DNA from 2 places in the Nonomuraea sp. 10N515B genome. Region 2 is predicted to be linked to the other one. Evidence: riboswitches for the same ligand, from Rfam matches in the RefSeq annotation. Region 2 holds a riboswitch; the other holds the start of a gene.

Region 1 (14,234 bases), on a different contig from region 2:
CGGCGCCGGTGACGGTCCCGGCCCGGCCTCCGGCGCACTGTTGCGAGCGGCGGACGAGGTCCTCGCCGAGCGTGCCCACCGGCTGGTGTCGGTCGACGACGACCGCCTGGGCACGGCGCTGGCGGACGCGTTCGCCGCCGCCGGCTACGACCACGAGACCAACGTGGTCATGGCCTTCCGCGGCGCGATCCCGGCCGACCCGCCCGCCGCCGAGCACCTCGAGCTGGAGGAGCTGCTGCCGGTGCTGCGCCGCGACTGGCGCCGCAGCCTGCCCCAGGCCCCGGAGCACGTGATCGACGACCTTGTCCGCCGCGTGGAGACCCGGCTGCGCGGCGCCGACGTGGTGGCCTTCCGCGGCATGCGCGCTCCGGACGGCCGGATCGCCGCCAGGGCGGACCTCTACGCGCACGGCGGCGTGGCCCAGATCGAGGACGTCTTCACCGGCGAGGAGCACCGGGGCCGGGGATACGCGCGCGCCCTGATCACCGCGCTCCTGGCGGAGGCGGCGGGGGCCGAGCTGATCTTCCTGGTGGCCGGCGCGTCCGGCTGGCCGAAGGAGTTCTACGCCCGGCTCGGCTTCGAGGAACTGGGCCGCGTCCACGCGTTCCTGCGCACCTGACCGGTCCCCGGGCAGTCCGCCGCAGGCGGGGCCGCTGTGGTGGAGTTCCAGGCAGTAGGGTCTGCCTCGTGAGCGAAACTTCCGCCGAGGACCGGATCTGGACGGTTCCCAACCTGCTGAGCTTTCTGCGCCTCCTCGGCGTGCCCGTGTTCCTCTGGCTGGTTCTCGGGCCCAAGGCGGACGGGTGGGCCATCGGGGTCCTCGCGGTGGCCGGGTTCACCGACTGGCTCGACGGGAAGATCGCTCGCGCGTTCAACCAGACCAGCAAGCTCGGCCGGGTCATCGACCCGGCCGCCGACAAGCTGTATGTGGGCGCCACGATCCTCGCGCTGCTGCTGCGCGACGTCATCCCCTGGTGGCTGGTCGCGGTGATCGTGGCGCGGGAACTCTTCGTCGCGAGTTGCTTCCCCGTACTCCGCAAATACGGCTATAGGGCACTTCAGGTGCATTTCCTGGGCAAGGCCGCCATGTTCAACCTCATGTATGCCTTCCCTCTCCTCTTCCTTGCATCCCACACTGGGTGGTATGCCGATGTAGCCCGAATTGCCGGATGGGCGTTCGCACTCTGGGGAACAGGCCTCTACTGGTGGGCAGGGGTGCTGTATGCGGTACAGGTGCGGCAGCTCGTAACGTCGGCCAAAAAGGAGTGATCGGGTGAAGGCGGTCGTCATGGCGGGCGGGGAGGGCACTCGGCTGCGTCCGATGACCGCCAACCAGCCCAAACCCTTGCTCCCCGTGGTCAACCGCCCGATCATGGAGCACGTGCTGCGCCTGCTCAAGCGGCACGGCGTCACCGAGACGGTGGTGACGGTGCAGTTCCTCGCGGCGTTGGTGCGCAACTATTTCGGCGACGGCGACGAACTCGGCATGAGCCTCCAGTACGCCACCGAGGACCTGCCCCTCGGCACCGCGGGCAGCGTCAAGAACGCCGCCGACCGCCTTCGCGACGATCGATTCCTGGTGATCTCCGGCGATGCCCTGACGGATATCGATTTAACGGAAATGATCCGATTTCACCGGGAAAATGCGGCGCTTGTGACAATCGGCCTGAAACGCGTACCGAACCCGCTCGAGTTCGGCATCATCATCGTCGACGAACAAGGCCGCGTGCAGCGCTTCCTCGAGAAACCCACCTGGGGGCAGGTCTTCTCCGACACCGTCAACACCGGCGTCTACGTCATGGAGCCCGAGGTCCTCGAGGCCGTGGCGGCCGACGAGCCCGTCGACTGGTCATCCGACGTCTTCCCCGCCCTGCTCGAGCGCGGCGCCGCCCTCTACGGGTACGTGGCCGACGGCTACTGGGAGGACGTCGGCACCCACGAGAGCTACCTCAAGGCGCAGGCCGACGCCCTGTCCGGCAAGGTCGCCCTGGACATCGGCGGCTTCGAGCTCTCGCCCGGCGTCTGGGTCGCCGAGTCGGCCTCGGTCGACCCCGACGCCGTGCTCAAGGGCCCGCTGCTCATCGGCGAGTACGCCAAGGTCGAGGCGGGCGCCGAGTTACGCGAGTTCACCGTGCTCGGCAACAACGCCGTCGTGCGGGAGGGCGCGTTCCTGCACCGCGCGATCGTCCACGACAACGTCTACCTCGGCCCGGGGGCCCACCTGCGCGGCTGCGTGATCGGCAAGAGCACGGACGTGATGGCCGGGGCCCGCATCGAGGAGAACGCCGTCGTCGGCGACGAGTGCGTCATCGAGGCCGAGGCATACGTCTCCAGCGGCGTCAGGGTCTACCCGTTCAAGACCATCGAGGCGGGCGCGGTCGTCAACACGAGCGTCATCTGGGAGTCGCGAGGCCAACGCAACCTGTTCGGCCCCCGGGGCGTCAGCGGCCTGGTCAACGTCGAGATCACCGCCGAGCTGTGCGTGCGCCTGGCCAGCGCGTACGCCACCACCCTGAACAAGGGCGAGCACGTCGTCACCTCCCGCGACTGCTCACTGGCCGCCAGGGCGCTCAAGCGGGCCGTCAACGCCGCGCTCACCGCCAGCGCCATCAACGTGCTCGACCTGGAGGCGGCCCCGCTGCCGGTGGCCCGCTTCCACACCGGCCGCGAGTCGGCCGCGGGCGGCATCTCGCTGCGTACCACGCCCGGCGATCCGCAGAGCGTCGACATCGTCCTCATGGACGGCCGCGGCGCCGACCTGCCGCCGGCCGCCCAGCGCAAGCTGGAGCGGGTCTTCTCCCGGCAGGAGTTCCGCCGCGCCTTCCCCGGCGAGATCGCCGAGCTCACCTACCCGGCCAGGGCGGTCGAGGACTACACGCGTGAGCTGCTGCGCCACGTCGGCATGGACGGCATCAGGGACATGAAGGTCGTCGTCGACTGCGCCGGCGGCACCTCGTCGCTGGTGCTGCCGGCGTTACTCGGCCGGCTCGGGGTGGAGGTGCTGACCGTGAACGCCCGCCTCGACGACCTCTCGCCCACCGAGACGCTGGCCGAGCGCCGCCGCGACCTGCAGCGCCTGTCCGAGCTGGTCAGCTCCTCGCGCGCGGCCTTCGGCGTGCGGTTCGACCCGGTCGGCGAGCGCATCGCCCTGGTGGACGAGATGGGCCAGCTCATCAACGACGAACGGGCGCTGCTCGTCGTGCTCGACCTCGTCGCCGCCGAGCGCCGGGGCGGCCAGGTGGCGCTGCCGGTCACCACGACCAGGGTCGCCGAGCAGGTCTGCCGCTTCCACGGCGTGCAGGTGCAGTGGACCTCCACCGCGCTGGACGCCCTCACCTCGGCCGCCGCCGGAGCCGACATGATCTTCGCGGCGGACGGGCGGGGCGGGTTCGTCGTGCCCGAGTTCAGCCCGGCCATCGACGGGCTGGCCGCGTTCATGCGCCTGCTGGGGCTGGTCGCCCGCACCCGCCTGTCGCTCAGCCAGATCGACGCCAGGATCCCCGAGGTCAAGCTGCTCAAGCGGGCCGTGCCGACGCCCTGGGCGGCCAAGGGCGCCGTCATGCGCTCGGTCATCGAGGCGGCCGAGGCCGAGGCCGAGGGCCACAGCATCGACACCACCGACGGGGTGCGCGTGACCCACGACGACGGGAGCTGGGTGCTGATCCTGCCCGCCGCTACCGAGCCCCTCACCGATCTGTGGGCCGAGGCACCCGACATGGACGGCGCCCAGGCGCTGCTCGAACACTGGGCGCGCATCGTGGAGCAGGCCGCCACCTAGGGGCCGGTCACCGAGTGTCATCTGAAAAAGTTCGCCCGCGAAGCGCGCGGACGGCGCCGCAAGATCGTAATGTTGAAACGCGCGGCGGCATGGACCACGGGGCGGAAGCGGCGGTAACTTTGTCTGCGTCCACACCACAGTCCAGCGCCCCGAGTTGACCTTTACCGCTGATCAGCGTATGTTGCGGCATTCGCAAACGTGAAAAAGCGAAGCGAGGCGCGCCCCGAGCACCGTCGCCGCGTCTTCGCGGTAGGAGGCCGAGCCGATCGATGCCGAGCGTCTACTGCACGCAGTGCGGGCACGCCAACCCCGAGGATGCCCGTTTCTGTTCCCGTTGTGGGTCACCGCTGACCAGACCCGAGGTCTCCGGGGACACCACGTCGACGATCTCCGTCGCGGGAATCGAGGCATACGAGGCTGAGACAGGTGACATGCTCCTGGCCGAGCGGGCGCTCGTCGAGCAGCTGCCGCCCGGCACGGCGTTGCTCACGGTGACCAGGGGCCCCAATCAGGGGAGTCGTTTCCGGCTCGACAAGGAGCTGACCACGACCGGGCGCCACCCGGAGAGCGACATCTTCCTCGACGACATCACGGTCTCCCGCCGCCACGTCGAGTTCTACCGGCATCGTGGTGGCCAGTTCTCCGTCCGCGACGTCGGCAGCCTCAACGGCACCTACGTCAACAGGGAGCGGATCGAGGAGGTGCCGCTGCACTCCGGCGACGAGGTGCAGATCGGCAAGTTCCGCCTGGTCTTCCTGATGCGGGGCAACGCCGGGGCATGAGCGAGTCAAGCGAGCGACGCATGGACACGGCCCCTGGGCTCATGAGGCCGAAGGTCGCATGAGCGAGCGAGGCGAGCGACCGGTGGACACAGCCCCGCTCGGGCTCGTGAGGCCGAAGGTCTCATGAGCCCGCAGGCGGCACGCTCGCATATGAGCATCGGGGAGGTGCTCGCGCTCCTGCAGGGCGAGTTCCCCGATGTCACGATCTCCAAGATCAGGTTCTTGGAGGGCGAAGGGCTGATCGAGCCCGAGCGCAGCCCCTCCGGCTACCGCAAGTTCACGCATCTGCACGTCGAGCAGCTGCGTTTCATCCTCACCGAGCAGCGCGACCACTACCTGCCGCTGCGGGTGATCAAGGACAGGATGGCCGAGAGCTTCGGCCGCCCCCGCGCGGTGCAGGACAAGCACGAGGTCAAGCTCAGCCGTGCCGAGCTGCTCGAGGCCGCGGAGATCGATGAGGAGACGCTCACCGAGCTGGAGGACTACGGCCTGCTCGCCCCGGTGGCCAGGCGCTACGACGAGGAGGCGCTGAAGGTCGCGCGCACCGTCGGCGCCCTGGCCCGCTTCGGCCTGCACGCCCGGCATCTGCGTGCGGTCAAGGCGGCGGCCGAGCGCGAGTGCGGCCTGGTCGAGCAGACCGTCGCGCCCGTGCTGAAGCGGCGCGCCCCCGGGGCCGCCGGCGAGGCGGAGGAGATCGCCAGGGAGCTTTCGGCCCTCTTGCTCGATCTGCACGCATCTCTGGTGCGCACGGGCGTACGGTCGGTGCTGGGCCGTTGAGAGCGGGGCGAGCAGGGAGCCGACGGCACATTCCAGGCCCGCCGGGTGTTACGTTGAATTGAAGTAGCCAGTCGAGCGAAGAGCTGTGCCGGGTGACCGGTCAGGAATACGGAGCAGCCCGTGTTGCAGATGGAGGTCGTGGGCGTAAGAGTTGAAATGCCCACAAACCAGCCGATCGTCTTGCTCAAGGAGGCACACGGGGAGCGGTTCCTTCCGATATGGATTGGCATGACCGAGGCGACGGCGATCGCCCTGGCCCAAGCGGAGGAGCCACCGCCGCGGCCGCTCACCCATGACCTTTTCCGTGACGTCCTGAGCGCCCTGGGCGTCGGCCTGCGGGCGGTCAACATTGTGGCGCTGCGTGACGGCATCTTCTTCGCCGATCTGGTGTTCTCCAACGGCGTGGAGGTGAGCGCGCGGCCGTCGGACTCGATCGCGCTCGCCTTGCGCACCGGAGCCCGCATCTTCGCCAGCGAGGAGGTGGTCCAGGAGGCCGGCGTGGTCATCCCCGACGACCAAGAGGACGAGGTGGAGAAGTTCAGGGAGTTCCTTGACACAATCACTCCCGAAGACTTCGGCAGGGCGGGGTAGGTATTTCGGTGCATTTACGCTTCACGACGCGCCGAGCCGGATCGTTGACTGAGCATGGTCACGGTCCTACGGTGCAAGTGAAACCCGTGGCCGCCCTTCATGAACCCCCAGATCAGGCCACGGGATGAGAGAAAGCCGGAGGTCCGCGTGGCGGTCAGCAGCGGCGAGGGAAAGACGGCCGGCCAGGAAGATCCGGTACGGCGTGAGGACGCGCGGCAGCGTGCCGGGGAGCAGGGTCTGCTCTTCGACGAGCAGCCGGCGGCGTTGCCGGGCGACATCGGATACCGCGGGCCCACGGCCTGCGCGGCGGCCGGCATCACCTACAGGCAGCTCGACTACTGGGCGCGCACGGGCCTGGTAGAGCCCACGATCAGGGCCGCGCAAGGCTCGGGCTCCCAGCGGCTCTACAGCTTCCGCGACATCCTGGTGCTCAAAGTCGTCAAGCGGCTCCTCGACACCGGAGTGTCGCTGCAGCAGATCCGCACGGCCGTGCAGCATCTGCGCGATCGCGGGGTCGCCGACCTCGCCCAGATCACGCTCATGAGCGACGGCGTCAGCGTCTACGAGTGCACCTCCGCCGACGAGGTGATCGACCTGCTCCAGGGCGGCCAGGGCGTGTTCGGCATCGCGCTCGGCCGGGTCTGGCGCGAGGTCGAGGGATCCCTCGCGGAGCTGCCGGGGGAAAGAGCGGCGGTCGAGGACACCGTCCCGGCCGACCACCCCGCTGACGAGCTCGCCCGGCGCCGCCGCGCCCGACGCATCGGGTGAAATCCCCTTGTAACGCATAGGGGCTGTAATGTAGGACAGCAAGGCTGACGACCCCGTGCGGGAGAGTCTCTGGGGCCCACGGGTCCCGGGGCGCCGAAGGAGCAACCCTCCCCGGAATCTCTCAGGCACCCCGTACCGCTCGGGCGAGGCAACTCTGGAAAGCAGGCGCGCCCGCCAGGCGTGCCTCACCGACGGTGCAAGCCCCTGTTCACGGGGGTGAAGCTCTCAGGTCGCGGTGACGCCGCGCTGACAGAGTGGGGAGATCCGGCACTCGCCCGCGCCCTGGCGCCGGTCTCCATAGCCTCGGGAGGCACTGTCCATGACCGACCTGTCAGCTCCGCCGTTCTCATCCCGGCACATCGGCCCCTCCGCTGCCGAGCAGCAGCGCATGCTCGAGGCCGTCGGCTTCGAGTCCGTGTCCGACCTGGTGGCCGTGGCCGTCCCCGAGGCCATCAGGGCCAAGGACCGGCTCCAGCTGCCCGCCGCCGCGAGCGAGACCGAGGCGATCGCCGAGCTCCGCGCCCTCGCCGACCGCAACCGGGTGCTGACCTCGATGATCGGCCTGGGCTACCACGACACGATCACGCCCGCGGTGATCCGCCGCAACCTGCTGGAGAACCCGGGCTGGTACACCGCGTACACGCCCTACCAGCCGGAGATCTCGCAGGGCCGCCTCGAGGCGCTGCTGAACTTCCAGACGGTCGTCTCCGACCTCACCGGCCTGCCCGTCGCCGGGGCCTCCCTCCTCGACGAGGCCACCGCCGCCGCCGAGGCCATGACGCTGGCCCGGCGCGCCGGCAAGTCCAAGAGCAACGTGTTCGTGGTCGACGCCGACGCGCTGCCGCAGACCAAGCGGGTGCTGGCCACCCGCGCCGAGCCGCTCGGCATCACGCTCGTGGAGCACCCGCTCGACGGCGAGCTGCCCGAGTGCTTCGGCGTGCTCGTCCAGTACCCGGGAGCCTCCGGGCGGCTGCGCGACTTCCGCGCCGTGGCCGCCGCCGCGCACGAGGCCGGCGCGCTCGTCGTGGCCGCCGCCGACCTGCTGGCCCTCACGCTCGTGGCCACGCCGGGCGAGCTCGGCGCCGACATCGCGATCGGCTCCTCGCAGCGTTTCGGGGTGCCGTTCGGGTTCGGCGGGCCGCACGCCGCTTACATGTCGGTACGCGAGGGGCTGCAGCGGCAGATGCCCGGCCGCCTGGTCGGCGTGTCCGTCGACGCCGACGGCGACCCCGCCTACCGGCTGGCCCTGCAGACCCGCGAGCAGCACATCCGCCGCGAGAAGGCCACCAGCAACATCTGCACCGCGCAGGTCCTGCTCGCCGTCATCGCCGGCATGTACGCCGTCTACCACGGCCCCGACGGGCTGCGCCGCATCGCCCACCGGGTCCATCGGCACGCCGTCGCCCTCGCCGACGGGCTGCGCGAGGCCGGCCTGGAGGTCGTGCACCACGAGTTCTTCGACACCGTCCTGGTCCGCGTGCCCGGCCGGGCCGCCGAGGTCGTCGCCGCGGCCGCCGAGCGGGGCGTCAACCTCTGGCAGGCCGGCGCCGACCACGTCTCGGTCGCCTGTGACGAGAAGACCGGCGCCGCCGAGGTGACCACGGTGTGGTCGGCGTTCGGCATGGACGCCTCCGAGGTGGCCTTGGACGCCGACGCGTTGCCCGCCGCGCTGCTGCGCGAGTCGGCGTACCTGACCCACCCGGTCTTCCACGGCCACCACTCCGAGACGGCGATGCTGCGTTACCTGCGCAAGCTGCAGGACAAGGACATCGCGCTGGACCGCTCGATGATCCCGCTCGGCTCCTGCACCATGAAGCTGAACGCCAGCACCGAGATGGAGCCGATCACCTGGCCGGAGTTCGCCGGGATCCACCCGTTCGCGCCGGAGGCCCAGGCCGAGGGCTACACGGAGCTGATCGGCACGCTGGAGCGCTGGCTGGCCGAGGTCACCGGCTACGACGCGGTGTCGATCCAGCCGAACGCCGGCTCGCAGGGCGAGTTCGCCGGGCTGCTGGCCATCCGCGCCTACCACCGCGCGAACGGCGAGAGCGGGCGCGACGTCTGCCTCATCCCGTCCTCCGCGCACGGCACCAACGCCGCCAGCGCCGTCATGGCGGGGATGCGCGTGGTGGTCGTGGCCTGCGACGCCGACGGCAACATCGACCTGGCCGACCTCGACGCCAAGATCGACAAGCACCGGGACGCGCTGGCCGCGATCATGGTGACGTACCCGTCGACGCACGGCGTCTACGAGGAGAGCATCACCGAGGTGTGCGCCAAGGTGCACGGCGCCGGCGGGCAGGTCTACGTCGACGGCGCCAACCTCAACGCGCTGGTCGGTCTGGCCAAGCCGGGCGAGTTCGGGGCCGACGTGTCCCATCTCAACCTGCACAAGACGTTCTGCATCCCGCACGGCGGCGGCGGCCCGGGTGTCGGCCCGGTGGCGGTGCGCGCCCACCTGGCGCGCTACCTGCCCGGCCACCCGCTGCACAACGACACGCCCGTCGGGCCCGTCTCGGCGGCCCCATACGGGTCGGCGGGGATCCTGCCGATCTCGTGGGCGTACATCAGGATGATGGGCTCGGATGGCCTGACCGCGGCGACCGAGCAGGCCATCCTGTCGGCCAACTACCTCGCCCGGCGCCTGGCCCCCCACTACCCGGTGCTGTACACCGGGCGCGGCGGGCTGGTCGCCCACGAGTGCATCATCGACCTGCGGCAGATCACCAAGGAGACCGGCGTCACCGTGGACGACGTGGCCAAGCGGCTCATCGACTACGGCTTCCACGCGCCCACCATGTCGTTCCCGGTGGCCGGGACGCTGATGATCGAGCCGACCGAGAGCGAGGACCTCGACGAGCTCGACCGGTTCGCGGAGGCGATGATCGCCATCCGGGGGGAGATCTCCAAGGTGGCGTCCGGCGACTACGACAAGACCGACAACCCGCTGCGCAACGCGCCGCACACGGCCGAGTCCGTCGTCGCCGACGAGTGGGCGCACCCTTACTCGCGGACCGAGGCCGCCTACCCGGTGCCGTCGCTGCGGGACGGCAAGTACTGGGTGCCGGTGCGGCGCATCGACCAGGCGTACGGGGACCGCAACCTGGTGTGCTCGTGCCCGCCGCTGGAGGCCTACGAGGACTGAGTCGTCCGGCCGGCCCTGAATCGAGGGCCGGCCAGTCCTTCAGCGTCAACTGAGCAGACATGATCGCCAGAAGTGGTTAAGCTTCGTGCGACCGTCGCCAGAAGGAGCTCTCTTGACGTTCTCAGAGCTGGAGACACCGCCCCTCGACGCCGCCCGCCGCCTCGCCGAGGACGGTGATCTCGACGGAGCCGCCGCCATCCTGGGCCGGCTGGCCGCCGACCCTGAAGGACCCGACCAGGCCCAGGCCGCCGTGGGGCTGGCCGTGGTGCTGGAGGAGCGCGGCGACGTCGAGGCCGCCCGCGCCGCGGCCAGGACCGCGCTGGCCACCGGCCATCCTGAATACGCCGCGCAGGCCGCCTGCCATCTCGCGCAGGGCTTCGAGCGGGAGGGGCGGGCCGAGCAGGCCCGGGCCGCCTGGCAGGCCGTGCTGGGCGTCGGCACCGCCGCGTACGTGCCGCTGGCCCATCTCGCGCTGGCCCGGCTGGCCACGAGTCTCGAGGAGGCGGAGGGGGAGCTGCGGGCCGCCATGGCGGCCGGCGACGGCCAGATCGGCGCGCACGCGGCCCGGCAGCTGGCCGATCTGCTGATGGAGCACGACGAGCCCGGGATGGCGGCCGACGTCCTCATGGAGGCGCTGGAGTCGGCTCCCGAGGAGGACGTGCCGGGACTGCGGGTGCAGCTGGGGATCGCGCATCTGGAGCTGGCCTGCGCCGAGTTCGCCGACACCGTGGAGGCAGGCGCCGACCCCCAGACCAGCGCGCTGGCCATCGAGCTGCTGGCCCGCACCCTGCCGCTGCGCGGGCGGGAGGAGGACGCCGAGCGGGTGTGGGCGTACGGGCTGGAGCACGAGGACGAGAGCCTGGCAGCCGAGGTCCGCCTCCGCTACGACCGCGACGCCTGACCGGCCCGGCTCAGCCGCGGCGCATGATGGCCGCGGCGGCGGCCACGTTGATGATGACGATCGCCAGCCAGGTGATCGTCAGTCCCACCAGGCCGGCGTTGCCCGCCGCGATCGCCGTCAGCGGGATGCCGATGCCCATCGAGCCCAGCGCGATCGGGATCATCGCGGCGCCGGGGTTCTTGCCCTGGTGCCGGTGTGGGGCGGCGCCGCGTACGGCCAGCTCGGCCTGCACGCGGGCGGCGATCGTCTCGTCGAGACGTTCCACGAACGACTCGACCAGCGCGGCTTCGTAGTCCGGGCCGAGATCGCGGCGCGCGTCGAGCGTGGCCTGCAGATCATCCCGGAGGGGACGCTTGTCTGGCATAGGAAAATCATGCCCCGTACGCGGCACGCCGTCATCAGCCCTGAGGGGTAGGCCGGAATCGTCCGAAGGTACGGTTCTCCCATGGAGGTCATGACCCCGCGAGGACCCGCGATGGTCGAGGTCGACGAGGTGGCCGAGCCGCGGCTGCTGCTCGTGCTGACCCACGGGGCCGCCGGGGGAGTGGACGCTCCCGACCTGGTGGCCGTGCGTGCCGCCGCGCTCGGGGCCGGGGCCGTCGTGGCGAGGGTGACCCAGGCCTTCAGGGTGGCGGGGGCGCGGGCGCCCGGCTCGCCGGCCCGGCAGGACGAGGCGTGGGAGATCGTCCTGAGCGAGCTGCGTGCGCGGTGGCCGGAGCTGCCGCTGGTGCAAGGCGGGCGGAGCAACGGGGCGCGGGTCGCCTGCCGTACGGCCCAGGCGGTCGGCGCGGCGGCGGTCGTGGCGCTGGCCTTCCCGCTGCATCCGCCCGGCAGGCCTGAGCGGTCCAGGGCCGAGGAGCTACGCGGCGCCGGGGTGGACGTGCTGGTGGTCAACGGAGACCGTGATCCGTTCGGCATCCCCGACGCGGCGGACGCGGCGCGCCTGGTGGTGCTGCCGGGGGAGGGCCACGACCTGAAAAAGGACCCCGTCCGGGTGGGCGAGGTAGTGGCGGAGTGGATCACCCACTACGCGTAGGTCCGTAGGTCAGGCCGCGCCGACCGCGGGCCGGTGCGGTTCGATGCTGGCACCGCTGGGCAGGAGCTCCCCGGTGTCCTCGAACAGGACGACGCCGTTGCAGAGCAGGCTCCATCCCTGCTCGGGGTGGCAGGCGAGAGTGCGTGCCTTCTCGCGGTCTGGCGCCTCTGCATCCGGACAGGCCGGGTCGTGCGGGCACATCGGCGTGCCTCCGATATCTCGTGAAATGCCCCCGCTGAGGGACGGGAGCGGCTCGGGTTGTCGTTTTGGCAAGTGTGCGATGTCCGTCACACATTCCGACATAGTCCCTTCGGACTGTTACAGGGGGGTCCCCGGAACGTGTGACCTTCGACACAGCGTGCCTTATGCAGGATAACGGGCCAAGCGTGACACGCGCATCACGTTTGCAAACCCTTGAGGAGAGCGTCGAGTCCGCGCTCGAAGTCCATGTCGGCTCTTTCATCCCGTCTTACCCACTCGTCGACTTCGGGATCGGCCCAGCCGGACTGCTGGACCTCGACGGCGACGCTGCCGAACACGAAGGCCCGCAGCGCGCGTACGGCCTGCGCCGCGTCGTCCAGGCCGCCGTCGGCGAGTTGTTCGACCTGCTCCCTGATGGCGAGGGCCGTGGCACCCTTCGGGGGTTTGGTCAGGGCCAGGGCGAGCACGCCCGGGTGCTCGCGCAGCAGCTCGCGCTCGGCCCGGCACCAGGCCTTGGCCGTCTCCTGCCAGGTCGGGCCCTGCTCCACGAGCACGGTGGTGACGTGCTCGGCCAGGGCGTCCATCAGCGCCTCCTTGCCCCGGGGCAGGTGGTGGTAGATGGCCATGGCCTCCACCTGCAGGGCATCGCCCAGGCGCCGCATGGTCAGCCGGCGCAGACCCTGGCTGTCGGCGATGTGGAGCGCGGCCTCGATGATGCGCTCGCGGGAGAGGGGGACGGGTGGTCGCTTGGCGGGCATGGCGATCATCTTACAATGTAAAGGGCGCCGCGCCGGGGTGATTTCAGTTCGTGTCGCGCGACGGCGTACTCTTGGCGGTTGAACGAGGTGCAGGCTGGCGAAAGGGCAGGGTCGATGGCGTTTTTCCGTCCGCGGGTGAGCCGTGAGGCCGAGGTTCGCTATCACGCGGACCAGGAGATCTCCAAGAGCTTCCCCGAGCTGCTCGAGAAGGCGCGGCAGGCCGAGCAGCTGCTGCGGGAGCTGCGGGCCGCGGCGGCCGACGACATCGAGCTGCTGGCCGCGGGGCGGGCGTTCGACCGGGCGCTGACCGACGCGCTGCGGGCCGCCGAGGCGGGGCAGCGGGCCACGTTCGGGGTGAAGTCCTACGACGATCGGATCGCGCGGCGCAAGGCCCGGGCCACGCCGGCCGGCCGGATGTGGACCGATGAGGTGGAGCGGCTGCGGACGCTGCGCGAGGAAAACCGGCTCTGGGGGATCCCGAGCGTGCCCCGCCCGGTGCCCTCCACCGTCTGACTCGACGCGCGCATGGAAAAGCCCCGGTCACGCCTCCCTCGTGTGGCCGGGGCTTTGCTTCAGAGCGGTCAGCTGGCCCAGTCGAGCAGCGGGCGGGTGTTGCTCGGGTGGCGCAGCTTGGACAGCGACTCCTTCTCCAGCTGACGGATCCGCTCCCGGGTCAGCCCCAGGTGCTTGCCGATCTCGTCGAGCGTGTGCGGCTTGCCGTCCACCAGGCCGAACCGCAGCGCCATGATCTTCGACTCCCGCGGCGAGAGGTTGTCGAGCACACCGCGCAGCTGGTCGCCCAGCAGCTGGCGGTCGACGATCTCCGAGGCCTCCGGCGAGTCGACGTCCTCGATGAGGTCGCCGATCGTGGTCTCCCCGTCCTCGCCGATCGTCGCGTTCAGCGAGATCGGCTGGCGGCTGGTGCGCAGCAGCTCCTCGATCTGGTCCGGCGTCTTGTCCAGCTCGACCGCCAGCTCCTCGGGCGTGGGCTCGCGCCCCAGGCGCTGGTGCATGTCACGCTCGATCCGCGACAGCTTGGAGAGCATCTCCAGCACGTGGACGGGCAGCCGGATCGTTCGCGCGGAGTCGGCGAAGCCGCGCTGGATGGCCTGCCTGATCCACCACATGGCGTAGGTGGAGAACTTGAAACCCTTGGTGTAGTCGAACTTCTCCACGGCCCTGATCAGTCCCAGGTTGCCCTCCTGGACCACGTCCAGCAGGGACATGCCGCGGTCGGTGTACTTCTTGGCCACCGAGACGACCAGCCGCAGGTTGGCCTCCAGCATGTGGTCCTTGGCCTGCCGGCCGTCCTCGATGACCATGCGCAGGTCCTCGCGGACGTCCAGCGGCAGCTCGGGGTGGGTCTCCAGCTTGTACTCGGCGTACAGTCCGGCCTCGATCCGCCTGGCCAGCTCGACCTCCTGCGCCGCGGTCAGCAGCGTGCGGCGGCCGATGGACTTGAGGTAGGTGTGCACCGAGTCGCCCATGGTGGACTGC
Region 2 (9,280 bases):
CGCCGAGTTCGCGACGATCAACGCGGTGGGGTTGACCCACGTGCCGTAGTCCCATATCAACGGGCGCAGACCGATGAGGAGCAGGCCGGTGACCGCGATGGCGATGAAGACCGCGTCGACCGACGTCCGCCCTTCCTCCTCCCAGTACACGTCGTGCAGGTGCAGGATCAACGCGAACTCGTCCAGCACCAGCGCCGAGCCGACGCCGAACACGCAGGCCGCGAGCACGTATCCCGTCTGGGACGCGGGCGAGACGATGAACCCCGTCACCCCGCCGATCAACATCAGGATGACACCGAACACGACGTGGTGGATGTGCATCTCCCCCACGTTCACGTTGCGGAACCAGCCCACCTTCGCCCTGATCAGGCGCACATTGATGCGGGTGGCGATGAACGCCACGATGAGCGTGACGAAGTAACAGAACAGCGGCAGCCGTCCCGTGTCGACGATGTTGTAGCGAAACCAATCCCCCATGACTTGTAAACGATGGTACGAGCCACTTGCCGGGATCGCGTCACGAGAGGAAGCCTCTCAACAGCGCGGCCGTGCCTTCCAGGTGTTCGGTCATCGCCCGGCGCGCCGCCTCGGGGTCGCCTGCGAGGATGGCGTCCACGATGGCCTGGTGCTGCAGGGCGGCGTGGTCCAGGTTGACCTGGAGCATCGGGATGGCGTTCAGCAGGTCGCTCACCCGCGACCGCGCGTCGGCGCAGGTGGTGGCCAGCAGGGTCGAGCCGGTCAGCTCGGCGATGGACAGGTGGAAGGCCGTGTCGAGACGACGGTAGTCCGTCAGCGAGGCCTCGTTCAGCTCCGACAACCTGCGGAGCAGCACGGCCCGCTTCTCGCTGGTCAGCTCGGAGGTGGCCAGGACCTGGGCCGCCCCGCACTCGACGGCCAGCCGGAACGTCAGGGCGTCGGAAAGGTCGTCCATGCCCATCTCCGCCAGGACCTGCCGCAGGTCGCCCGCGTCCGGTTTGGGCGGCTCGTACGTGACGAAGGCCCCTCCATACCGTCCCCGCCGCACGTCCAGGTAGCCCGCGTCCGACAGGGCACGGATCGCCTCGCGGAGGGTCACCCTGCTGATGCCGAGCTGGACGGCCAGCTCACGCTCGGGGGGAAGCTTGTCGCCCGGCGCCACCACGCCCAGCTTGATGGCCTGGAGCAGCCGTTCCACGGTCTCCTCGAAGGCGTTGCCCGCCCTGACCGGGCGCAACACCGTCATCAAACGCGCCGACTCGTCCAACGTGGCCTCAGGTCTTGACAAGCGATCCCGGCATGCACATCAATGGTCTGAGACTAGCCCAATCACCGGAAAGCGCGCCATGCCAGATGGGAGCGACGTCACGTGAGCAGCGAAGGGTTCCTGACCGCCGACGAGCTGCGTGACGAGGTGGCGGCCGGGCGGATCGACACCGTTCTGCTGGCGATCGCCGACATGCAGGGCCGGTTGCAGGGCAAGAGGTTGTCGGCGCGCTACTTTCTCGAAGAGGTGCTGCACCACGGCTCCGAGGGCTGCAACTACCTCCTCGCAGTGGACGTGGACATGAACACCGTCTCGGGCTACGCGATGTCGTCCTGGGAGCGCGGGTACGGCGACTTCGTGATGAAGCCCGACCTGGCCACGCTGCGCCGGGTGCCGTGGCAGGAGGGGACCGCGATGCTGATGGCGGACCTGGCGTGGGAGGACGGCGGCGACGTGACCGCCTCACCCCGCCAGATCCTGCGCAAGCAGCTGACCCGCCTGGCCGAGCGCGGCCTGGCCGCGTATGTGGGCACCGAGCTGGAGTTCGTCGTCTACGAGGACAGCTACGAGGACGCCTGGAAGCGCGCCTATCGCGACATGTCGCCCGCGAACCTCTACAACGTCGACTACTCCCTCCTCGGCACCGCCCGCATCGAGCCGCTCCTGCGCCGCATCCGGCTGAGCATGGAGGGCGCCGGCCTGTACGTCGAGTCCGCCAAGGGCGAGTGCAACCTGGGCCAGCACGAGATCGCCTTCCGCTACGACGAGGCGCTCAAGACCTGTGACAACCACGCCATCTACAAGAACGGCGCCAAGGAGATCGCCGCCCAGGAGGGCAAGTCGATCACCTTCATGGCCAAGCCGAACCAGCGCGAGGGCAATTCCTGCCACATCCACATCTCGCTGCGCACCGTGGACGGCGACCCGGTGATGGCGGGCGAAGGGCCGTTCGGGCTGTCGCCGCTCGGCGCCCGCTTCATCGCCGGCCAGCAGGCCTGCCTGCGCGAGCTCACCCTCCTGTACGCCCCCAACATCAACTCCTACAAGCGCTACGTCCCCGGCAGCTTCGCCCCCACGGCCGTCAAGTGGGGCGTCGACAACCGCACCTGCGCGCTGCGCCTCGTCGGCCACGGCCAGTCGCTGCGCGTGGAGAACCGGGTGCCGGGCGGCGACGTCAACCCGTACCTGGCGGTGTCCGCGCTGATCGCGGCCGGGCTGTACGGGATCGACAACGAGCTGCCGCTGGAGGATCCCTTCGAGGGCAACGCCTACGCCTCGGGCGCCGAGACCGTGCCGCACACGCTGCGCGACGCGCTCGCCCTGTTCGAGGGGTCGAAGCTGGCCCGCGTGGCGTTCGGCGAGGACGTGGTCGAGCACTACGCGAACAACGCGCGGGTGGAGCTGGCCGCGTTCGACGCGGCGGTGACGGATTGGGAGATGTTCCGTGGGTTCGAACGGATGTGAGCATGAAGATCGTTAATCCGGCGACCGAGGACGTGCTCGCCGAGGTCGAGATGGCCGACGCGGCCGAGGTCGACCGGGCGGTGGAGCGTGCCAGGAAGGCGTACCCGGCCTGGCGCGACGTGGCCCCCGGCGACCGGGCGCGGCTGCTGCGGCGCTTCGCCGACCTGGTGGGCGAGCACGGCGAGGAGCTGGCAGGGCTGGAGCTGGCCAACGCCGGGCACCCGATCGGGAGCGCCCGCTGGGAGGCCGGCGCCGTACGCGACGTCCTGCACTTCTACGCCGCCGCCCCCGAACGCAACCACGGCAAGCAGATCCCGGTGCCGGGCGGTGTGGACATCACGTTCCAGGAGCCCCTGGGCGTGGTGGGCGTCATCGTGCCGTGGAACTTCCCCATGCTGATCATGTCGTGGGGCGTGGCCCCCGCGCTGGCGGCCGGTAACACCGTGATCGTCAAGCCGGCGGAATGGACTCCGCTGTCGGCGCTGAGGCTGGCGGAGCTGGCCTTGGCGGCGGGCCTCCCCGAGGGGGTGCTCCAGGTTCTGCCTGGGGCAGGGGAGGTCACGGGGGCCCGGCTGGTCGAGCACCCGGACGTGGCCAAGATCGTGTTCACCGGCTCCACCGAGGTGGGCAAGGAGATCGCCGCCAAGGCGGCCACGCAGGTCAAGCGGGTGACGCTAGAGCTGGGCGGCAAATCAGCAAATATCATCTTCGCGGACGCCGACCTCGAGAAGGCCGCGAAGGCGGCTCCTTACGCGGTCTTCGACAACGCCGGCCAGGACTGCTGCGCGCGTTCCCGGCTGCTCGTCCAGGCCGACGTGTACGACGACTTCATGGCCCTGCTCGCGCCCGCCGTCCAGGCCATCAAGGTCGGCGACCCGCTCGACGAGAGCACCGAGATGGGCCCGCTGATCAGCGCCGAGCACCTGGAACGCGTCCGCGGCTTCGTCCAGGAGCCCTACCTCCAGGGAACGTGCCCGCAGGGCAAGGGCTACTGGTTCCCGGCGACCGTGCTCACCCCGGACGTCACCGACCGGGCGTTCACCGAGGAGATCTTCGGGCCTGTGGTCTCAGTGGCGCCGTTCAAGGACGAGGCCGACGCCGTCAGGATCGCCAACGACACCCCGTACGGGCTGAGCGGCTCCATCTGGACCCGCGACGTCGGGCGGGCGCTCCGGGTGGCCAGGGCGGTCGAATCGGGCGCGCTCTCGGTGAACTCCAACTCCTCGGTCCGCTACTGGACCCCCTTCGGCGGCTTCAAGCAGTCCGGACTCGGCAGGGAGCTCGGCCCGGACGCCCTGGCGGCGTTCACCGAGACCAAGAACGTCTTCATCTCCTGGGAGTGAAACAAGTGCAGCGGTTGCAGGATCGGGTGGCGGTCATCACCGGCGCGGGCAGCGGCATCGGGCTCGCCACGGCCCGCAGGTTCGCCGAGGAGGGCGCCAAGGTCGTCTGCGTGGACGTCGACGAGGAGGCGGGCGCCAAGGCCGCCAACGAGGTCGGCGGCCTCTTCATCAAGGCCGACGTGACCAGCGAGGACGACGTCGTCAGGATGTTCCAGACCGCCTACGACACCTACGGCAGCGTCGACATCGCCTTCAACAACGCCGGCATCTCGCCGCCCGACGACGACTCGATCCTGGAGACCGGCATCGACGCCTGGCGCCGCGTCCAGGAGGTCAACCTGACCAGCGTCTACCTGTGCTGCAAGCACGTCCTCCCGTACATGCGGCGGCAGGGCAAGGGCTCGATCATCAACACGGCGTCGTTCGTGGCCGTGATGGGGTCGGCGACGTCGCAGATCTCCTACACCGCCTCCAAGGGCGGCGTGCTGGCGATGTCGCGGGAGCTGGGCGTGCAGTTCGCCAGGGAGGGCATCAGGGTGAACGCCCTGTGCCCCGGGCCGGTCAACACGCCGTTGCTTCGGGAGTTGTTCGCCAAGGACCCGGAGCGGGCGCAGCGGCGGCTGGTGCACGTACCCGTGGGGCGCTTCGCCGAGGCGACGGAGATCGCGGCGGCGGTGGCGTTCCTGGCCAGTGACGACGCGTCGTTCATCACGGCCAGCGAGTTCCTGGTGGACGGCGGCATCTCCGGCGCCTACGTGACGCCGCTCTAGGAGGAAATCGTGCGTCCGGTCATCGGGATCACCTGTTACGTCGAGCCGGCGAAGTTCACGGTGTGGGCGGACATGACCGTCGCGCTGCTGCCGTACATGTACGTGGAGCAGGTCGTCCGCGCCGGCGGGCAGCCGGTCGTGCTGCCGCCGGCCGGCGATCCCGCGCCTGTCGTGGGGCGGCTCGACGGGCTCATCCTGGCGGGCGGGGGCGACATCGACCCGGCCCGCTACAGCCAGGAGCTGGGGGAAAAGGTCGGCTATGTTCGCAAATTTCGGGATGAGGCCGAGTTTGCGGTGCTGAATGCCGCTCTCGAGGCCGGTCTGCCGTACCTGGGGATCTGCCGCGGCCTCCAGGTGCTCAACGTCGCCCTCGGCGGCACCCTGCACCAGCACCTCCCGGACGTGGTCGGGCACGAGGGGCACTCCCTCGCGCCCGGCCGCTTCGGCCCGCTGCCCGTCGTGCCCGTGCCGGGCACGCGCCTGGCCAAGGCCCTCGGCACGGAGCCGGTGACAGTCCCGCACTACCACCACCAGGCCATCGACTGCCTCGCCCCGGGCCTCACGGTGTCCGCGACCGCCGAGGACGGCACGATCGAGGCGGTCGAGATGGACACGGAGTCGTTCACGATGGCCGTGCAGTGGCACCCGGAGGCGGCCGAGGACTGCGCGATCTTCGAAACCTTCGTGGCGGCCTGCCGCTAACCGACGGGCTTGAGCACGCTGTCGAGGACGACGACGCCCGCGCCGTACTTCTGGTCGAACGTGCGGCGCAGGTCGTCGGAGGCGAGCCAGGTCTCCACCTCGACCCGGTTGCGGGTGACGCTGGGCGCGGAGGAGATGAGGGCGTCGCCCAGCTCCTTCTCGACCTCCCGCTGGATCGCGTGCAACTCGGCCTCGGTACGCTCCGCGCCGCTGACGCACAACGCGCCGCCCCAGACCTCGCGGATCCACGCCTCGCGCCCCGCCAGGTCGCCGGTGAACCTGGGGTTGAGCACCTGCCCCCGCGCGTAGGCGTCGAGTTCCTCCGACGGGTCGGGCTTCGGCCCGATGGGCTCGATCCAGGCGCCTGCGAACTCCTTGGCCGTCCCCGCCCGCTTCATCGCCTTCTCCAGGGTCGCCTCCGTGGCCTTGGCGGGATCGACGGGCCGCCAGCCGCCCTCCGGCTCGGGGCACGGGGTGGTGAAGTCGGTCGTGGGAGGCTCTTCATACACGGGCGAGCCGGGCGGCTCCGTAAGGGTCAGCCGGGCGCCGTCCCAGGTGCCGACGACCCGGTACGAACCCCATTTCACGCCACCCTGCGACTCGTGCTCGACCTTGCTCCAGTCCCAGCCGACCACGTCGGGGCCACCGCACTGAGGCGGGAGGGACTCGGCCACCGCCCGGCACAGCTGAGGCCCGTGCCCGTGGCCTTCGAGCACCGTCAGGCTGGCTTCGTACCGAGGAGGCGGCGCCGGGGACGCGGCGCTCTCGGCGCCGCAGGACGTGATGGTCAGGGCCGCCGCGAGTCCGAGGGCCGCCATTCGCCTGTTCATGCCCCTTCAACGTCATCACCGCCCGAGCGGTTCACGGGCGTCCGAACGCGACAAGACCCCCGTAACGGCACTAGGCTTACGGGACATCACCCACGAAACCGTGCGGGAGAGCACCCTGACAGCCGGTCAGGGTCCCTGAAGGAGCAAGCCCTCCCCGCGAACCTCTCAAGGCAAAGGACCGCACGGACGAGGTGTCCTCTGGAAAGCAGGCCTGTGGGCCTCGCCGAAGGTGAAAGTCCGGCAAAACCCGGGCGAAGCTCTCAGGCATCGATGACAGAGGGGGAGGATGCTGGCATCCGATCCTGTCCTGAGGTGCGATAAATGTCCCGACCGACACCGCTACGAGACGTTCACGAGAGCCTCGGCGCCACGCTGACCGACTTCGCGGGGTGGCTCATGCCCCTCCGGTACGGCAGCGAGTCCGCGGAGCACAACGCCGTCCGGCAGGCGGCGGGGCTGTTCGACCTGTCGCACATGGGCGAGATCTTCCTGACGGGCCCGCAGGCCGGCCAGGCCCTGGACTATGCGCTGGTCGGGCATCTGTCAGCGCTGGAGCCCGGGCGGGCCAGATACACCATGATCGTGAACGAGCGTGGCGGGGTGCTCGACGACCTCATCGTCTACCGGCTCGGGGACGAAGAGTTCATGGTGGTGGCAAACGCCTCAAACTACGAAAAAGTCGGAAATGAGCTGAAAGAGCGCGCGAAGGCGTACAACGCCGTCGTGGACGACCGCTCCGACCAGTACGCGCTCATCGCCGTCCAGGGCCCGCGGGCGCAGGAGATCCTCGCCACGCTCACCGACGCCGACCTCGGCGGCCTCAAGTACTACGCGGGCCTGCCGGGCGTGGTGGACGGACGGCAGGCACTGATCGCCCGCACCGGTTACACCGGCGAGGACGGCTTCGAGCTCTTCGTCGCGAACGAGGATGCCGCGCCGCTGTGGCACGCCCTCATGGCGGCCGGCGAGCCGTACGGGCTCAAGCCCGCAGGCCTGTCCAGCCGCGACACGCTCCGCCTCGAGGCGGGCATGCCCCTGTACGGCAACGAACTCAGCGCCGAGCTCACCCCGTTCGACGCAGGGCTCGGCAGAGTGGTGAAATTCGACAAGCCCGGCGACTTCGTCGGCAGGACGGCGCTCGAGGCGGTCAAGGACGACCCGCCGCGGCGCCGCCTCGTCGGCCTGGTCGCGCGGGGCCGCCGGGTGCCGCGCCACGGTTACCCGGTTACCAAAGACGGCGCCGTCGTCGGCGAGGTCACCAGCGGTGCGCCTTCCCAGACTCTGGGCAAGCCCATTGCTATGGCTTACGTGGACACCGGCATCGAAGAAGGCCTGGCCGTGGACATCCGGGGCAGCCAAGAACCTATGGACCTGGTAGAGCTGCCCTTTTACAGGAGGAAGAAGTGAGCAACATCCCTGACGAGCTGAGCTACACCAAGGAGCACGAGTGGGTGGCCGGGCTCGATGACGGGCTGACCGTGACCGTCGGCATCACGGCCTTCGCCGCCGACGCCCTCGGTGACGTGGTCTACGTGCAGCTCCCTGAGGTCGGTTCGACCGTAGAGGGCGGCGACTCCGTCGGCGAGGTGGAGTCGACCAAGTCCGTGAGCGAGATCTACACGCCCGTCGCCGGCGAGATCGTCGAGATCAACCAGGCCGTCGTGGACGACCCGTCGGTCGTCAACAGCGACCCGTACGGCGAGGGCTGGATGTTCCGCGTCCGCATGGAAGGCGACGCGGAGGACCTGCTGTCCGCCGAGGAGTACAAGGCGCTCACCTCAGGCGAGTCCTGACCCATTTCGCCGGGGCCCGTTCCGCGGGCCCCGGCCTTGCATGAAAGGCGCCCATCAATGGCGATCAGCGTCTTCGACCTCTTCAAGATCGGTATCGGCCCGTCCAGCTCGCACACGGGCGGCCCGATGGCGGCCGCGCACAAGTTCGCCCGGGGGCTGCACGAGGACGGCCTGCTGCCGCGCGTGGCGCGCGTCCAGGCCATCCTGTACGGCTCACTCGGCCTCACCGGCAAGGGTCATGGCAGCGACAAGGCCGTCCTGCTGGGCCTGTCGGGCGAGAAGCCCGAACTCGTGGACGTGGACACCATCGACGACCGCCTGGCCGCGATGCGCGCCTCCGGCACCGTCAAGCTCTACGGCACCCATGAGGTCCCCTTCGTCGTCGGCGAGGACCTGATCTTCGAACGCAAGATCTCCCTCCCCGAACACCCGAACGGCATGCGCTTCACCGCCTACACCGCAGACGGCGACACGCTGCGGGAAAAGGTCTACTTCTCGGTCGGCGGCGGCTTCGTCGTGGACGAGAACGCCACCGGCGCCGACCGCATCAAGCCCGACGACACCGTGCTCCCCTACCCCTTCACCACAGGGGAAGAGCTCCTCAAACACTGCTCGAACACCGGCCTGTCGATCTCCGCCCTCATGCTGGAGAACGAGAAGGCCTTCGGCCGCACCGAGGAAGAGATCCGCACCGGAATCCTCAACCTGTGGAACGTCATGTCGGACTGCGTCCGCCGCGGCATCTCCAAAGAAGGCGTCCTGCCCGGCGGTCTCAAGGTCAAGCGCCGCGCCAACCAGCTCTACCGCCGCCTGCAGACCGAGCCGCCCGAGAAGGACCCGCTCCAGGCCATGGACTGGGTGACGCTCTTCGCCCTGGCGGTCAACGAAGAAAACGCCGCCGGCGGCCGCATCGTCACCGCCCCCACCAACGGCGCCGCCGGCATCATCCCGGCCGTCCTGACGTACTACACCCGCTTCGTCCCCCACGCCGACGACGACGGCGTAGTCCGCTTCCTCCTCACCGCCGCCGCCATCGGCGTCCTGTTCAAAGAGAACGCCTCGATCTCCGGGGCCGAGGTCGGCTGCCAGGGCGAGGTCGGCTCGGCCTGCTCGATGGCCTCCGCCGCCCTCACGG

What was found. A riboswitch is a leader RNA that binds a small molecule or an ion and turns the genes downstream of it on or off. The one in region 2 is predicted to bind glycine.
Region 1: it holds a riboswitch for glycine, as region 2 does, so the genes downstream of both, gcvP (aminomethyl-transferring glycine dehydrogenase) here and gcvT (glycine cleavage system aminomethyltransferase GcvT) in region 2, are expected to answer to the same signal.

What each region holds. Positions count from the first base shown of each region.
Region 1 is NZ_JBQQBQ010000042.1:7,734-21,967, forward strand. Features, by position in the region: gene ACTWQA_RS41130 (GNAT family N-acetyltransferase) at 1-619, shown strand, start outside; gene ACTWQA_RS41135 (CDP-alcohol phosphatidyltransferase family protein) at 688-1,269, shown strand; gene ACTWQA_RS41140 (sugar phosphate nucleotidyltransferase) at 1,274-3,778, shown strand; gene ACTWQA_RS41145 (FHA domain-containing protein) at 4,048-4,560, shown strand; gene ftsR (transcriptional regulator FtsR) at 4,711-5,337, shown strand; gene ACTWQA_RS41155 (bifunctional nuclease family protein) at 5,458-5,928, shown strand; gene ACTWQA_RS41160 (MerR family transcriptional regulator) at 6,076-6,696, shown strand; glycine riboswitch at 6,745-6,844, shown strand; glycine riboswitch at 6,845-6,959, shown strand; gene gcvP (aminomethyl-transferring glycine dehydrogenase) at 7,016-9,841, shown strand; gene ACTWQA_RS41170 (hypothetical protein) at 9,954-10,742, shown strand; gene ACTWQA_RS41175 (hypothetical protein) at 10,753-11,106, opposite strand; gene ACTWQA_RS41180 (alpha/beta hydrolase family protein) at 11,188-11,778, shown strand; gene ACTWQA_RS41185 (DUF5999 family protein) at 11,788-11,979, opposite strand; gene ACTWQA_RS41190 (TetR/AcrR family transcriptional regulator C-terminal domain-containing protein) at 12,177-12,737, opposite strand; gene ACTWQA_RS41195 (hypothetical protein) at 12,873-13,250, shown strand; gene ACTWQA_RS41200 (RNA polymerase sigma factor) at 13,319-14,234, opposite strand, start outside.
Region 2 is NZ_JBQQBQ010000014.1:232,045-241,324, reverse strand. Features, by position in the region: gene ACTWQA_RS23675 (hypothetical protein) at 1-477, opposite strand, end outside; gene ACTWQA_RS23670 (FadR/GntR family transcriptional regulator) at 518-1,222, opposite strand; gene ACTWQA_RS23665 (glutamine synthetase family protein) at 1,346-2,707, shown strand; gene ACTWQA_RS23660 (aldehyde dehydrogenase family protein) at 2,710-4,050, shown strand; gene ACTWQA_RS23655 (3-oxoacyl-ACP reductase) at 4,056-4,820, shown strand; gene ACTWQA_RS23650 (gamma-glutamyl-gamma-aminobutyrate hydrolase family protein) at 4,830-5,522, shown strand; gene ACTWQA_RS23645 (hypothetical protein) at 5,519-6,352, opposite strand; glycine riboswitch at 6,446-6,543, shown strand; glycine riboswitch at 6,544-6,639, shown strand; gene gcvT (glycine cleavage system aminomethyltransferase GcvT) at 6,674-7,759, shown strand; gene gcvH (glycine cleavage system protein GcvH) at 7,756-8,145, shown strand; gene ACTWQA_RS23630 (L-serine ammonia-lyase) at 8,203-9,280, shown strand, end outside.